DNA from 2 places in the Ureibacillus sp. GCM10028918 genome. Region 1 is predicted to be linked to the other one. Evidence: riboswitches for the same ligand, from Rfam matches in the RefSeq annotation. Region 1 holds a riboswitch; the other holds the start of a gene.

Region 1 (7,475 bases):
TAAGAAGTGTTGTGGAAGTTCAAATTTTGAGGTTACATCTGTTCTGGAGAAACATGAAGATATAACAATCAATAAGTTACCTATAGCAGTTATTGGTGCGGGTCCTGTTGGTTTAGCGGCAGCAGCTCATTTAGCTGATTGGGGCCAGGATTTCATACTTTTGGAAACTGGATCCAGAGTGGGACAAAATATTATTGAGTGGGGACATGTGCGTCTCTTTTCACCTTGGCAATATAATATCGACAAAGTTGCCAAGAAATTATTGGAAAATAGCGGTTGGACTGTACCTTTAGCAGAAGAGCTTCCTACCGGGAAAGAACTTGTAGAAAAGTACCTAGAGCCTTTAGCAAATCTTCCTCAAATCAAAAAAAATCTACACCTTAATGCTAAAGTCTTCTCTATAAGCAAAAAAGGCTTGGATAAGATGAAAAATTCGGGAAGGGAACAATCTTCATTTGTACTTTATGCAAAACAAAATGGTATGACTAAAAGATTTGAGGCAAAGGCAGTAATTGATGCAACGGGTACATGGGCACATCCTAATCCGGTGAATGCCGACAATATTTGGACGACGGAAGAAAGAGAACTTAAAGAGCGGATATTCTATGCATTCCAGATATTCAAGGAAATGAAAGGGAACGATATATCGGAAAAAAAGTAGCAGTTGTTGGAGGTGGTCATTCCGCAATTAATACAATACTCGAGCTCTCTGAACTAGGTGAAAAAGTAGAAATTAATTGGATAATGAGAAAGGAAAATGTGGAAAGCGCATATGGAGGAGAAGAAAAAGACGCTCTTAAAGCAAGAGGAAAACTTGGAAGTCGCATTCATCAATTAGTTGATAGTGGACAAGTGAAAGTGTTTACACCATTTCTGGTTCATCAGTTAATTCACAATAATAATAGTCTTGAGCTGATTGGGGAAAGTAAAGGAGAAAAATTTACTCTTTCAGGAATAGATGAAATTATTACCAATACGGGAAGTAGACCTGATTTCTCATTTTTACGAGAAATTAGATTAAATGTAGACCCTGCAACCGAAAGTGTGGGGGCACTCTCTCCTTTAATTAATCCTAATCTTCATAGTTGTGGAACAGTTCGACCTCATGGAGAAGAAATATTAAGACAACCAGAAAAAAACTTTTATATTGTTGGAATGAAAAGCTACGGTCGAGCACCTACATTTCTGATGGCTACAGGTTATGAACAAATCCGTTCAGTTGTTTCGTTTCTTGTCGGAGATATTGAAGCTTCGAAAAAGGTAGAGCTTGAATTGCCGGAAACGGGTGTTTGCAGTATTAATTTAATAAACAATACAACCTCAACATGTTGCAATTAAAAGGGGAGTGATTTGACATTATGACTGTAAATAACGGGGGCAACTTATCTAAGGAATATTTTGGAGCGTATTTCAGGCTAGTAATGAATGCAAGGAACTGTTCATTGGAAGAAGCTCAAGAATATATAATTAAACATTTCTTTAACGGTAACATAAACTCATTTGGTAAGTATAGCTATACTAGTTATTTGAAAGCAGTTGAGAAACTTACTTTGAGTTAATTTTTTCGTGGTCAAGGGTACTTTTAATTTACATTGCATCCAATGTGTCCCTATGTTACTGAGTTGAAAAAAGGAATGAGGTAGGAGCGGAATTATCTTGGGCAATAGGGCAAATCGCTGGTTGACTTTCTCTGTAGTGACTCAAAACAAGCGGTAATAAGACAAAAGTTAGGGAGAAGGTATCTCAAGTGTCACAAAGACAGCGATAATATGACAAATCGCAGGTGGATAGTCTCCGAAGTGACTCAAAACAAGCGGTATTGAGACAAAAGTTAGGGAGAAGGTATCTCATGTGTCACAAAGGCAGCGATAATATGACAAATCGCAGGTGGATAGTCTTCGAAGTGACTCAAAACAAGCGGTAAAGAGACAAAGTTAGGTGGAAGGTATCCGAACTTTCACAAAGAAAGTGGTAATGTGACAATTAATTTGTGGGAAGTAAGAAATTGTCCCTGTGCTTCTCGCTGAAGCATAATAAGGAGCAATCTTAATGCTGAGATGCCGTGCATAAGTCTGAAGAAGCATAATTTTTCATGATAGTCGTTCTAAAACTCCCAAAAAAAAAAAATTAAAACCCGGAATAAATTCCGGGTTTTGATTACACTTACATAATGTTATCCACGACACACTGCCTCGCTTTCGCATAGAATCCTAAGATTTACCTTAAGAAAACCGTGCTTTCGCTTTTCAGTTAAATGTTCTTCAATGATAACAATGAATCCCATCCATCGGGTTAACCCTCCTAATCATTGGAGTCGAAGTGAAATCTTTAATAGTATAGCTCGGCATGAAGTTTTTATACGTTTTTTTTAACAAAATAAAAAAAGTGAAGATGGCGAGATACTTATGATAATCTAAATGTAAGGTGCAGAAATATTTCAAATTAATGTTTTATTAGATGGAAAAGTGGTGAATTTTATGATTTTAGGTGTACATGCTTATATCAGAACGAATGGTAACGGAAAAGAAGCTTTAAAATTTTATGAGAATGCTTTAGAAGCAGAAAATTTAGGAGTTCAAACTTACGAAGAATTACCTGAAAATCCTGATTTTCCTCTCTCCGAAGAAGCAAAAGATCGTGTACTCCATGCACAATTAAGAATTAATAATACTTTTCTGATGTTATCGGATACATTACCGGGCCAACAGTTCCATACTAGTTCACAAGTTGAAATTGCAATCCTCTTTAATGATATAAGAAAATCAAAAGAGGTTTATGGAAAACTACTTGAAGGTGGCGAAGAAATCATGCCTATTCAAGAAACTTCCTGGAGCCCATCTTATGGTCAAGTAAAAGATAAATTCGGAGTTACTTGGCAGATTTCTACGATTATACGAGGTTAAAGCTCGATATTTATAATCAAGTACTTCAAGTAAATTGCAATTTCTTTAATAATTTCCGAGCGGTTAACTAAAGTGTAAAAATATTAGTGTCTAACAAATAGAGAGGAAGTGCAGAGATTGGATTTCGAAACGGTTATGGAGGAACTGGAAGCCCTTGGTAAAGAAAGAACGAAAAAGACTTACATAAGCAATGGAGCACACGAACCAGTATTTGGTGTGGCAACAGGTGCAATGAAACCTCTTGGAAAGAAAAACAAAAATAATCAGGATTTAGCTGAACAGTTATACGCCTCGGGGAACTATGATGCGATGTATTTTGCTGGTATGATTGCCGATCCAACGATTATGACCGAAGCAGATTTTGAGCGTTGGATAGATGGAGCCTATTTTTATATGCTGTCAGATTATGTAGTTGCTGTAACATTGGCTGAAACTGATATTGCACAAAAGGTATCAGATAAATGGATTGAAAGTGGGGAAGAACTTCGGATGTCGGCAGGCTGGAGCTGTTACTGCTGGCTATTTGGGAATCGCCCAGATTATGAATTTGATCCCAGCAAAGTCTCAGATATGTTAGATCAAATTGAAAAAACAATTCATAACTCTCCTGAACGTACAAAATCTTCGATGTGTAATTTTGTCTATACAGCTGCAATTTCATTTGTACCTGTCCATGAAAAAGCGGTTGAAATCGCAAAATCAATTGGAACAGTTGAGATAAAACGAGACAACAAAAAAGGCAGCATTGTGGATATATCCGCAAATATTCAAAAGGATCTTGATCGAGGGGCACTTGGTTTTAAACGAAAATATGTTAGATGTTAAGGTAACAATAATTTTATTATGTAAACTAACGGTTTAATACATATAATTCCTCTCAAAGTAAGTAAAGCATCCAAGTAGTAGAATAAACTACTTGAATGCTATTTCATGTTTTTATTTCGAATGAATTTGCTGAACTCGACCAATCTGCCCATCCGTAAGCCGAACTTTAATTCCATGAGGATGATTCGGCGATTTGGTCAGAATGTCTTTTACAATTCCCCTGGTAAGTGTACCGGTTCTTTGATCTTTTTTTAAGACGATATCTACAGTGATGCCAGGTAGTATATCTTTACGATTTTGGCCGTTCATTAAACACCCATTTTTCTGCGGGTATTGCTAGCTTTCTTTGTTTGTTGGCTTTTCATTTTTTGGCTTGATAGGTCAGCTTTTATTTTACCCTTGCCATTATTGGCGTTGTTCTTTTTGTTCTCAAGCTGCTGCTTTACCAGCTCTTGCAAACTTTTCTTCTTCGGTGATTCATTTTGATTATTCTCTGTCATAGAAATTCCTCCTAAGGCATACGTTAGTCAGTCAAGTATAATCTATTTTCACGGCTTTGGAAAGAATGGTCATACAGTAAATGTGGAGTTTGATTTTCAACTGGAATTAGAAGCCGTAAAATGGTGAGACTAGTCCATGATAAGTGATTCCAACGAGAGTAAAACAAAAAGGAATGCTGGAATTGTTCTAAACTAGGAAATATGGAAAAAATGTATTGACTTCCTCCAGAATTTTCTTTAATATGATGAAGAATTAATTGCCCGAACGAATCGGGAGAGGTTCATAGCTGATACCCTCTATAAAAAACTATGGAAACATGACACTATGCCATGTCCATAAAAGGACGTGGCTTTTTTATTTGTTTCTTATTTTTTATATTGCGTGTGCTAAAGCCTCTCTTGATTAATGTTGGGATACATTTTCAAGGAGGTTTTTTTTATGTCTGGCCGAAAAAATACAGAAGGCTTAAATGATTTAACACTACTAGGAAACCAAAATACTCAATATGCAACTGATTATGCACCGGAAGTTTTGGAGGCAGTAGATAGTCTTCATTCGAACCGTGATTATTTTGTTAAGTTTAACTGTCCAGAATTTACTAGTCTTTGTCCGATTACAGGTCAGCCTGATTTTGCGACAATGTATATTTCATATATTCCGGATAAGAAAATTGTAGAAAGCAAATCTCTGAAACTTTATTTGTTTAGTTTCAGAAACCATGGAGATTTCCATGAAGACTGCGTCAACATCATTATGAATGATTTAATTAAACTATTAGATCCAAGATATATTGAAGTATGGGGGAAATTTACGCCACGTGGTGGAATCTCTATTGACCCATGGTGCAATTATGGAAAACCTGGAACAAAGTATGAAGAAATGGCGAATTACCGTTTAATGAATCATGATCTAAATCCAGAAAAAATCGATAATCGATAATTGAATAATCCTTCTTATAGGAAGGAAGAGGTTTTAGCTACCCTCTTTAAAAAACTAAGAAGAAACAGCATTTCTCTTAGAGTGCTGTTTTTTCAATTAAGGGAGTTTTATACATGAAGCGAGAAAAAGCATTGGTTGTGTTTAGCGGCGGTCAGGACAGCACGACTTGTCTGTTCTGGGCAAAGAAACGTTTTTCAGAGGTAGAAGCAGTGACTTTTGATTATGGTCAACGGCATAGTCTTGAAATTGAATGTGCAAAAGAGATTGCTAAGGAATTAGATGTGAAGCATCATATATTGGATATGTCGCTTCTAAATCAACTTGCACCAAATGCATTAACAAGAAATGATATTGAAGTAGCAGATGGAAATGATGGAGAACTGCCATCTACATTTGTTCCCGGCCGAAATTTGCTGTTTCTTTCATTTGCAGGTGTATTAGCAAGTCAAGTGGGAGCAAAACACATCGTTACCGGAGTATGCGAGACAGACTTCAGTGGATATCCTGACTGTCGCGACATTTTTATAAAATCCTTAAATGTAACGCTAAATCTATCGATGGACGATTCCTTTGTAATCGAGACACCGCTAATGTGGTTGAACAAAGCACAAACTTGGGAGCTGGCAGACAAATTAGGCGCTCTTGAATTTGTTCGTGAAAAAACGTTGACTTGCTATAACGGTGTGATTGCAGGCGGATGTGGGGAATGTCCGGCTTGTAAATTGCGTCAAAAAGGGCTTGATGAATATTTAAGCTTTAAAAAGGAGTGTTAAGACTTGGATGAATTTCGAATTGTCGACAAGCTCCAAAGAATTGACGAGGATATAAAGAGAAATGAATTAAAATATCATTCTAAGCGTGTTCTCGTCAGCAAAGAATTTACCTTTGATGCAGCACATCACTTACATAACTATGAAGGTAAATGTAAAAACCTGCATGGCCATACGTATCGCGCAATATTAGGGATAAGTGGCTATACAGATGAACGTGGCTTAGTAATAGATTTCAGCGATATAAAAGAAATATGGAAACAAAAAATTGAGATAGATTTAGACCATCGTTATTTGAATGAAACACTGCCTTCAATGAATACAACTGCAGAAAATATTGTAGTTTGGATTTATGAAAAACTTTCGCAAGCATTGCTTCAGCTACAGGAAGCAAACGATTTGAGAGTAGAATTTGTTCGATTATATGAAACGCCCACAAGCTATGCAGAAGTTAGACGGGAGTGGATGAATCTTGAGTAAAATTCCCGTTATTGAAATTTTTGGACCGACTATACAGGGTGAAGGAATGGTAGTTGGGCAGAAGACGATGTTTGTGAGGACTGCTGGTTGTGACTACTCCTGTTCATGGTGCGATTCTGCATTTACATGGGACGGTAGTGGAAAGCATTTAATTGCTCAAATGACAGCTGAAGAGATATGGGCTGAGTTGAAGCGTCTTGGAGGCGATGGTTTTTCATTTGTGACGATTTCAGGTGGAAATCCTGTACTTCTTCGAAATCTAGAATCACTCATTTCGATTTTAAATGCAAATGACATAAAAATCGCAGTGGAGACACAGGGGAGCAAATGGCAAGATTGGCTATATAAGATAGATGAATTAACAATCTCGCCAAAGCCTCCGAGTTCAGGAATGGAAACGAATTATTCAATCCTTTCTGAAATGGTAGAAAAACTTGAAACTCGAGACAGCAATCAGCATATTTCACTAAAAATAGTTGTCTTTAATGAAGAAGATTATGATTATGCAAAGAAAATTCATCTCAGGTACCCTACAATTCCTTTTTACCTTCAAGTAGGTAATGACGATATTGCACAGGGTAATAATAAGCAATTGATCAGTCATTTACTGGAGAAATACGAAACATTAATTGACAAGGTAGTTGCAGATGATGAATTAAGGAATGTTAAAGTTTTGCCACAACTACATACGCTTGTTTGGGGAAATAAAAGAGGCGTATAGTTATGAATCTACAAATATTTTAAGATGATTTAAGGAGAGACACATGAGAATAGTATTTTATTTATTATCAATTGTGATTGCCAATGTAGTCACAGCGCGATTTGCACCATTAGAATTTGGTATGTTCATCGTTCCAATGGGAACTCTTTTTGTTGGAGCTACTTTCATTTTCCGAGATCTTGTGCAAAATAAATATGGTCGAGGAAGAACCTATCTATTTATCTTTACAGCATTATTTTTATCAGCAGTAGTTTCCTATTCTTTAGGTGACACATTAATGATTGTTGCAGCATCGGCAATTTCATTTTTAGTTGCTGAAACGGCTGATACAGAAAT
Region 2 (7,475 bases), on a different contig from region 1:
AAACTCCCTCAACTCTCGGTTCGTAATCCACTCGCTTATTAGATAACGATAATCTGATAGTGCTTCAAGATAAGCATCTTTGCTTTTGATACCACATCTTACGCATTTAAAGCTCCCATATTCAAACACCATGATACTTTTATAGTCGCAATTTCTACATAAAACTCCTTTACGGAGCTTGCTCGGGTTTACTTTCGACTTCCATTCATCTCGTTGATGGATGCTCATTAGCTCCATTTTAAATGTATCGAGTTGATTAGGAGTTATTCCTCGCTCTCGATGTTTATTGATTAATTTATCTAGCTCTGTTTGCAAGCCGCTTGCGTGGAAAATGGAAATTCCTTTTGGTATCGATCCAATGATTGTGTATTCGCTAACGATGATTATCGAAACTTCAGTTGGTAGATCAATTTTTAAATCTCGTAGCTTTCTAGAAATAAATTGAGCGTGGCGTTTAATTTGATTTACAGGATTTCTAAAGGATTCTATTAATCCTTCTTGGTTAGTCCGAATGAGTTGATGCTTCGATTCATCGATATCCAGTCTGCCACCGATGTTTTTTATTTCGATTAGCCAAATGAAATGTGGGGTTAGTAGGATTGTGTCGATTTGGTGAGTGTAACCTGCATGGTTGATAGCTTCAAAGCTATGAAAGAGGACATATGGGGTGGGAATATTTAATTCCATCCACATCCGATCAACGGATACTTCGCCATCATATCCTTTCTTTTGTGCCACATACATGTCCTTATAAAAATTAAACTCACTCAAATCATGATCAGGCAATCTTCGCAGCAACGCCTCTAGACCTAGTAGCTTCCAAGATTTTTGTCTTTTCAGAATCTCCATTCGCCCACCTCCCTACAAACCATTTTATGGATGAACTATTGATCTAGCAATGTCACGAAAATTCCACCCATATCCAAACACAAAATTTCCCCATAAAAAAAGAGAAGAAACTTCGATTTTCACGAAGATTCTTCTCTGAAAAATTTATTTTCAACTTCTTCCTTTTACGAAGGTAAGCTCACCCAGTTTCAACTTTCACAAGCTTCACGCCTACGTAAAATTCTAACTGATGTCCGTTCTGCAAAGAAGCTCCACACATGTACAAGCTAGCTTCCCAACAACGCGCGGTCTGAGTTCATTTTTTCGCCACGGATTTTTTCGAACTCTGACATTAAATCTGGGATTGTTAGTGCTGGTTTTTTCTCATCATCAATCGATAGAATGATTTGCCCTTTATCCATCATGATTAAACGGTTCCCAAGATCAATCGCCTGTTGCATGTTATGCGTAACCATTAAGGTTGTTAAGTTCCCCTCTTCGACCAGTTGCTTTGTCAATCGAGTGATTAATTCGGCACGGGATGGGTCAAGGGCCGCTGTATGTTCATCCAAAAGCAAGATTGACGGCTTTGTAAATGTTGCCATTAATAGTGATAACGCTTGTCGTTCCCCACCGGAAAGCATACCAACCTTTGCATTAAAGCGGTTTTCAAGACCTAGCCCTAATTTCTCTAGTGAAGACTTAAAGAAATCGCGACGGCTACGGCTTACTCCTCTTCTAAAAGACCGTTTCGCGTTACGCGAATACGCAATGGCCAAATTCTCCTCAATCGTCATTGATGGTGCAGTACCTGCCATCGGATCTTGGAACACGCGACCGATGTACTGAGAACGTTTAAATTCCGGTAATTTTGTTACCTCTTTCCCCTCAATGGTTACGGCACCAAAGTCAGGTGTTAAGGCACCAGAAATCATATTCATCATTGTCGATTTTCCAGCACCATTGCTTCCGATTATAGTCACAAAATCACCGGGTGCTAAATGTAGATTAATATTATCTAATGCGATTTTTTCATCAGGAGTACCTTCATTAAAAATTTTGTTGATGCCCTCTAATTTAAGCAAGGTGATTCCCTCCCTGCATCAATTCTCTTTGCTGATCTAGCCGCTCAATCCGCCTTTTTTCTTTTCGTTTTTTCTCGCGGCGCTTATCTACCATTTGTGGAATGACTAATGCCAAAATAACGATTATCGCGGTAATTAACTTCATATCTGAAGTATCTAACCAGTCGATACGTAATGCAACCGCGTAAATGATTCGGTAAATAATGGCCCCCGCAACGACTGCTAGTGTCGTACGGAAAATCGTCTTCGTTCCAAAGATGGCCTCCCCGATAATTACCGATGCAAGACCGATTACAATCATCCCAATTCCCATATTTGCATCGGCAAATTTTGAGTATTGTGCGATTAAAGCTCCAGAAAATGCAACCAAGGCATTTGAAAGACCCAGCCCTAATACAATTAAGCCATCCGTGTTTGCTGAGAAACTTCGAATCATTCGCTTGTTATCACCTGTTGCACGAATCGCCAGCCCCACTTCCGTTTTTAAGAACCAATCTGCAATAAACTTGATGATGAGTGTAATGATTAACACTACTAAAATGGTACCCCAAGTAGATGGAGCGGTTTGAATGCCTAACGTATTCTTAATAAAATTTGTTAGAGCTGCATCAACCCCTAAATTACTCCAAAAACTTTGAAACTGTGAAAAAATTGTATCAGCATTCATCAGTGGAATATTTGGTTTCACAATTGCATTTTCTGCAGATAATCCCATAATGCGAAGATTGATAGAATACAACGCAATCATCATTAAAATCCCTGAAAGTAATGGATTTATCTTTCCTTTTGTGTGTAATAGACCTGTCATACATCCTGCAATAAATCCAGCAACAATTGCCATTAATGTAGCTAGTATCGGGTGGTAGCCCAGTGCAATCATCATTGCTGCAGTAGCTGCCCCGGTTACAAAGCTTCCATCAACCGTTAAATCCGGAAAATCTAACACTCGGAATGTTAGATACACTCCGAGTGCCATAATTGCATAGATGATTCCTTGCTCAACTGAACCGAACATCGCTGTAAACATATTGAATCATCTCCTAACCAACTTCTAGTTTATTCGTATACTTCTGCGTTCCAGGATTCACTGATTTCAAGACCTAATGTATCAGCAGCACCTTTATTAATAAGTAATTTTAGGTTTGCAGGATATGCAGATGGAATTTCAGAAGGAGTAGCTTCTCCATTTAAAATTTTCACTGCCATTTCACCAGCTTCGTAGCCGATATCATAATATTCAAACCCGTAAGCACCTAATCCGCCACGTTCAACTGAATCCAGCTCCCCTACCATTAAAGGCAGCTGGTTAGCGCTTGCTACTTCAATTACTGATTCCAGCGCCGATACAACCGTGTTATCCGTGATGATATAAAGTGAATCTACTTTACCAATCAATGATTCTGTGGCTTGTTTTACTTCTGCTGATGTAGAAACAGATGCTTCCACTAACTCAAGACCAGCTTCTTCCAATAAACCTTTAACTTGTTCAATCTGAGCAACAGAGTTTTGCTCACCGGTGTTATATACTGTCCCTACTTTTTTCGCGCCCAATTCATCCTTTAAAAATGCTACAGTATTTGCAATTGTATCTGGGTGCAAATCAACAGTACCAGTAACATTTCCACCTGGTGCTTCCATAGAGTCAATTAGCTCTGCACCTACTGCATCTGTAACTGATGTGAATAAAATTGGAATATCTGATGTTGCCCCTTTAACTGCTTGTGCTGATGGAGTTGAATTAGCAAAAATTAAATCAACACCTTCATTCACTAAGTTTTGGGCAATAGTTGTGTTCATACTTTGATCGTTTTGAGCATTTTCTTCAACAAATTCTACATCTAAACCAGCCTCTTCCAGTGCCGCTTTAAACCCTTCAGTTGCCGCATCTAATGATGGATGCTCCACGATTTGCGTAATTCCTACTTTAAATGATTTTGCTTCTTCTGTTGTCCCAGTACTAGTATCTTCTGTAGAGTCCGTAGATGTTTCACTACCACCACAAGCAGCTAATAAAAGTACCAGTCCAAATAGTAAGAATGAAAGCTTTTTCGTACTATTTCGCATGTTTTTTCCCCCTAATTTTCATCTCTCTAATACACGACTTATATTGAATAGGTATTCTAATCTATTTTACTATTCAAAAAATTCGAGTTTGTCGATTATATTACATTGAACCTATTTAATAGTCAATAACATTTAGAATGTTCTGATATTAACAACTCCAGAATATCTCTTCCAATAAAATAATTTGTTGATTTAAATCGCTAAAGTACTCATTTTATCATCAAAATTAACTATATTAATAAAATATAAAATCTGTGACAATTTTTCGACACTTATCGTATCGTGTAATATTTACTCTTTTACACTACAGCTATTTTTAATAATAATTTGACATACACAATAAATTATAATAATATAATTCTCTGTGCTCTTTTCACGTGGTTCGAGAACCTCCCACGCAAAAAAACTAAGGAGAAATGAAAATGAAGATAAAATTTTTGGCAACGACAGGGATTATTGCAGCTCTTTACATCGCTGTTACCATGTTAGTTGCACCATTTGGATTTACGGAAATTCAATTCCGTGTATCTGAGATGTTTAATCATCTAGTAGCGTTTAACCCTCGCTATATGATAGGAATTGTTATTGGTGTATTTATTTCCAATCTTTTCTCTCCACTAGGCGTTTACGATTTAGTGTTTGGGGTTGGCCACTCAATTATTACACTTGCAATCTTTATTTTAATTTGTAAGTTTGTAAAAAATACATTACTGCGTTTGATCATCAACACGTTCTTATTCACTTGTACGATGTTCATTATCGCATTTGAACTAAACCTGGCCCTGGAACTGCCATTCTTATGGACATGGGTTACTTGTGCTATCGGTGAATTCGTCGTATTAGCAATTGGTGTGCCGATCATGCATCTACTAAATAAACGATTAAACTTCAAAGATTTAATTTAATACTTAAACCGAGAACAAGGTACCTATTTTAGGAACATTTCCTATTATAATGGGGTATTTTTGAATTCTCGGTTTTTTTATTTCTTAAAACAGTAGCAAATGGATTTGTCAGAAAACATTGACAAAAAGAAAGATTACCTCTACAATTCTACTTAACTAATTGTTCGGATACGGTAGCAGGCTGTGGGAGCACAGCCACCGTTTGAGCAAAGCAGAGTTTAGATGAGAATAGCAGAGACTAAATTGATGAATAAGAAGAGTAGCGGTTTTTGATCGTTTTAGAGAGCTAGTGGTTGGTGTAAACTAGTGCGAACAAGATCGTGAATGGGCCTTATGAGAGCAGCTAGCATTTGTTAGTTGACGTATTTCCTACGTTACAAGGAAGTGTTTTCACTTTTAGGAGGTTACTTCTTCAACGTGAAAACACGCCAAGGTGGAAGTATGCAAGTACTTCAACAGAGGTGGCAACGCGGTATCTATCGTCCTCTACAAAAGGAATTTCCTTTTGTAGAGGGTTTTTTTATTGTCTAATCTAACCTGCTAATTCCAATTTTAGGAGGATGAAAACCAATGACAATCCACTCTTTCACAATCAAGGTAAAGGAAAATGCTAATTTATCCTACGAAGAAATGCTTGGAGCCGCTGAATTAATTTTCAATGAGGATACACCGAAGGAAGCCATAGCCGAGCTTTTAATCGCCCTAAGCAATAAAGGTGAAACGACAGAAGAAATTGCCGCTCTTGCAACGGTCATGAAATCCTATGCACTTCCATTAAACCTATCAGATGGCAGCTATCTTGATAATTGCGGGACGGGGGGCGACGGTTTACAAAGCTTCAATATCAGTACTACGTCTGCTTTTGTGTTAGCTGCCAATGGCGTTTCGGTCGTCAAGCATGGTAACCGTAAAATCTCGAGTGCTTCGGGAAGTTCGGATGTTTTACAAGCTTTAGGAATTCATACCGATTTCACAATCGAGGATTCAGTTGATTTATTAAATAAAACAGGCATTACTTTCCTGCATGCTCCAAACGTACACCCGAAATTAAAACGCATTGGTGAAGTTCGTCGTTCCATTGGAAAACCAACTATTTTTAATATGGTGGGCCCGTTAACTAATCCAGCTAATTTAACAACACAACTTGTCGGGATTAACCGTCCTGAATTTGTTCGCAATTATGCAGAAGTGCTTCGTATTTTGGGTCGCAAACGAGCAGTTGTTGTTTCCGGAACCCAAGGAATGGATGAAGCTTCACTTGATCAGGATAATACGTTTACCCTGCTCGAAAACGATGAAATTAAATCTTTCTCTGTTGATATTAAAGCACTAGGTTTAACCCCTGCCCCTGTCTCTGCATTACGCGGCGGTGTACCTGAGGAGAACGCCATTATTTTAAGAGATTTACTGAATGGTAAACAAAGTGCCTATTATGATGCGGTTTTACTAAACTCCGGGCTTGCTTTGTTTGCTAATGGCAAGGTGACCTCCGTTGTAGACGGTGTTGAATTAGCACGTGACAGTATTTTATCCGGAAGAGCTTTAGCAAAGTTAGAGGCTGTAGTGGATTATAGTCAAAACATTTTAAAGGAGCGTGCAGTACGATGACCATCTTACAAACGATATTGGATTATAAAGCCACACTCATTCCTTCTCTTCTTGCAAACGAACCAACATTTGAGGTGGAGCGAAAGTCCCGGCTTTCCTTATATGACACACTCCGAAAAGCCGATACACTTCAAGTGATCTCGGAAATGAAACGTGCCTCCCCTTCAAAGGGACTTATCAATGAAGGGGCAAACCCTATAGAACAAGCGAGGAAATATGAGCAGGCAGGTGCAGCATGCATCTCGGTTTTAACTGAAGATAAATTTTTCAAAGGATCCTTTCAGGACTTAGCTGACATTGCAAATAGCGTGGATATTGCGATTTTGAATAAGGATTTTATCGTTCATGAAGTACAAATCGACTACGCCAAGGCTGCCGGTGCTTCAGTGATTTTATTAATTGTTGCCGCGTTAACGGATGAAAAGTTAAAAGCTTTTTATACGTATGCCAGTGTATTAGGACTTGATGTTTTAGTTGAAGTTCACAACGAAGAAGAATTGGACCGTGCCTTAGCCATCCACCCTAAAATCATCGGTGTGAACAATCGTAATTTAAAAACCTTTGACTTAGACCTTGTTCAAACTGAAAAATTAGCGGATATTATATTGGCTCACGAAGATATCGTCTTTATCAGTGAAAGTGGAATTTGGGATGCTGCGGATGCAGATAGAGTAGCAAAAGCAGGTGCCCGTGGTGTTTTAGTTGGCGAATCTTTAATGGTAAGCGGAAATGTAAAGCAAGCTCTATCGGCACTGCAAGTACCCCTTCCCTCCCTTGTAAAGGACGTGAAGTAAAGATGGTGAAGGTAAAAATTTGTGGGCTTAAGGAAGAGGAACACGTTCAAGCTGCCATTGATGCTGGAGCGACTTGGATTGGATTTATGTTCGCTCCAAGTAAACGTCGAGTTTCTGTTGAACGTGCAAGAGATCTTGCCAAGCTAGTTCCCTCTCACGTAAAAAAGGTAGGCGTTTTCGTGAATCCAACA

What was found. A riboswitch is a leader RNA that binds a small molecule or an ion and turns the genes downstream of it on or off. The one in region 1 is predicted to bind preQ1.
Region 2: it holds a riboswitch for preQ1, as region 1 does, so the genes downstream of both, ACFQU5_RS07835 (QueT transporter family protein) here and queF (preQ(1) synthase) in region 1, are expected to answer to the same signal.

What each region holds. Positions count from the first base shown of each region.
Region 1 covers NZ_JBHTFK010000002.1:635,921-643,395, forward strand. The annotation lists partial or broken gene ACFQU5_RS03205 (NAD(P)-binding domain-containing protein) at 1-1,338, shown strand, start outside; gene ACFQU5_RS03210 (VOC family protein) at 2,478-2,903, shown strand; gene ACFQU5_RS03215 (DNA alkylation repair protein) at 3,021-3,728, shown strand; gene ACFQU5_RS03220 (YwbE family protein) at 3,840-4,037, opposite strand; gene ACFQU5_RS03225 (hypothetical protein) at 4,037-4,228, opposite strand; PreQ1 riboswitch class I at 4,499-4,545, shown strand; gene queF (preQ(1) synthase) at 4,668-5,168, shown strand; gene queC (7-cyano-7-deazaguanine synthase QueC) at 5,282-5,941, shown strand; gene queD (6-carboxytetrahydropterin synthase QueD) at 5,945-6,418, shown strand; gene queE (7-carboxy-7-deazaguanine synthase QueE) at 6,411-7,139, shown strand; gene ACFQU5_RS03250 (VUT family protein) at 7,183-7,475, shown strand, end outside.
Region 2 covers NZ_JBHTFK010000005.1:986,451-993,925, forward strand. The annotation lists gene ACFQU5_RS07815 (nuclease-related domain-containing protein) at 1-849, opposite strand, end outside; gene ACFQU5_RS07820 (ABC transporter ATP-binding protein) at 1,116-1,913, opposite strand; gene ACFQU5_RS07825 (ABC transporter permease) at 1,906-2,940, opposite strand; gene ACFQU5_RS07830 (ABC transporter substrate-binding protein) at 2,970-3,977, opposite strand; PreQ1 riboswitch class I at 4,349-4,393, shown strand; gene ACFQU5_RS07835 (QueT transporter family protein) at 4,400-4,882, shown strand; T-box leader at 5,120-5,372, shown strand; gene trpD (anthranilate phosphoribosyltransferase) at 5,453-6,490, shown strand; gene trpC (indole-3-glycerol phosphate synthase TrpC) at 6,487-7,284, shown strand; gene ACFQU5_RS07850 (phosphoribosylanthranilate isomerase) at 7,287-7,475, shown strand, end outside.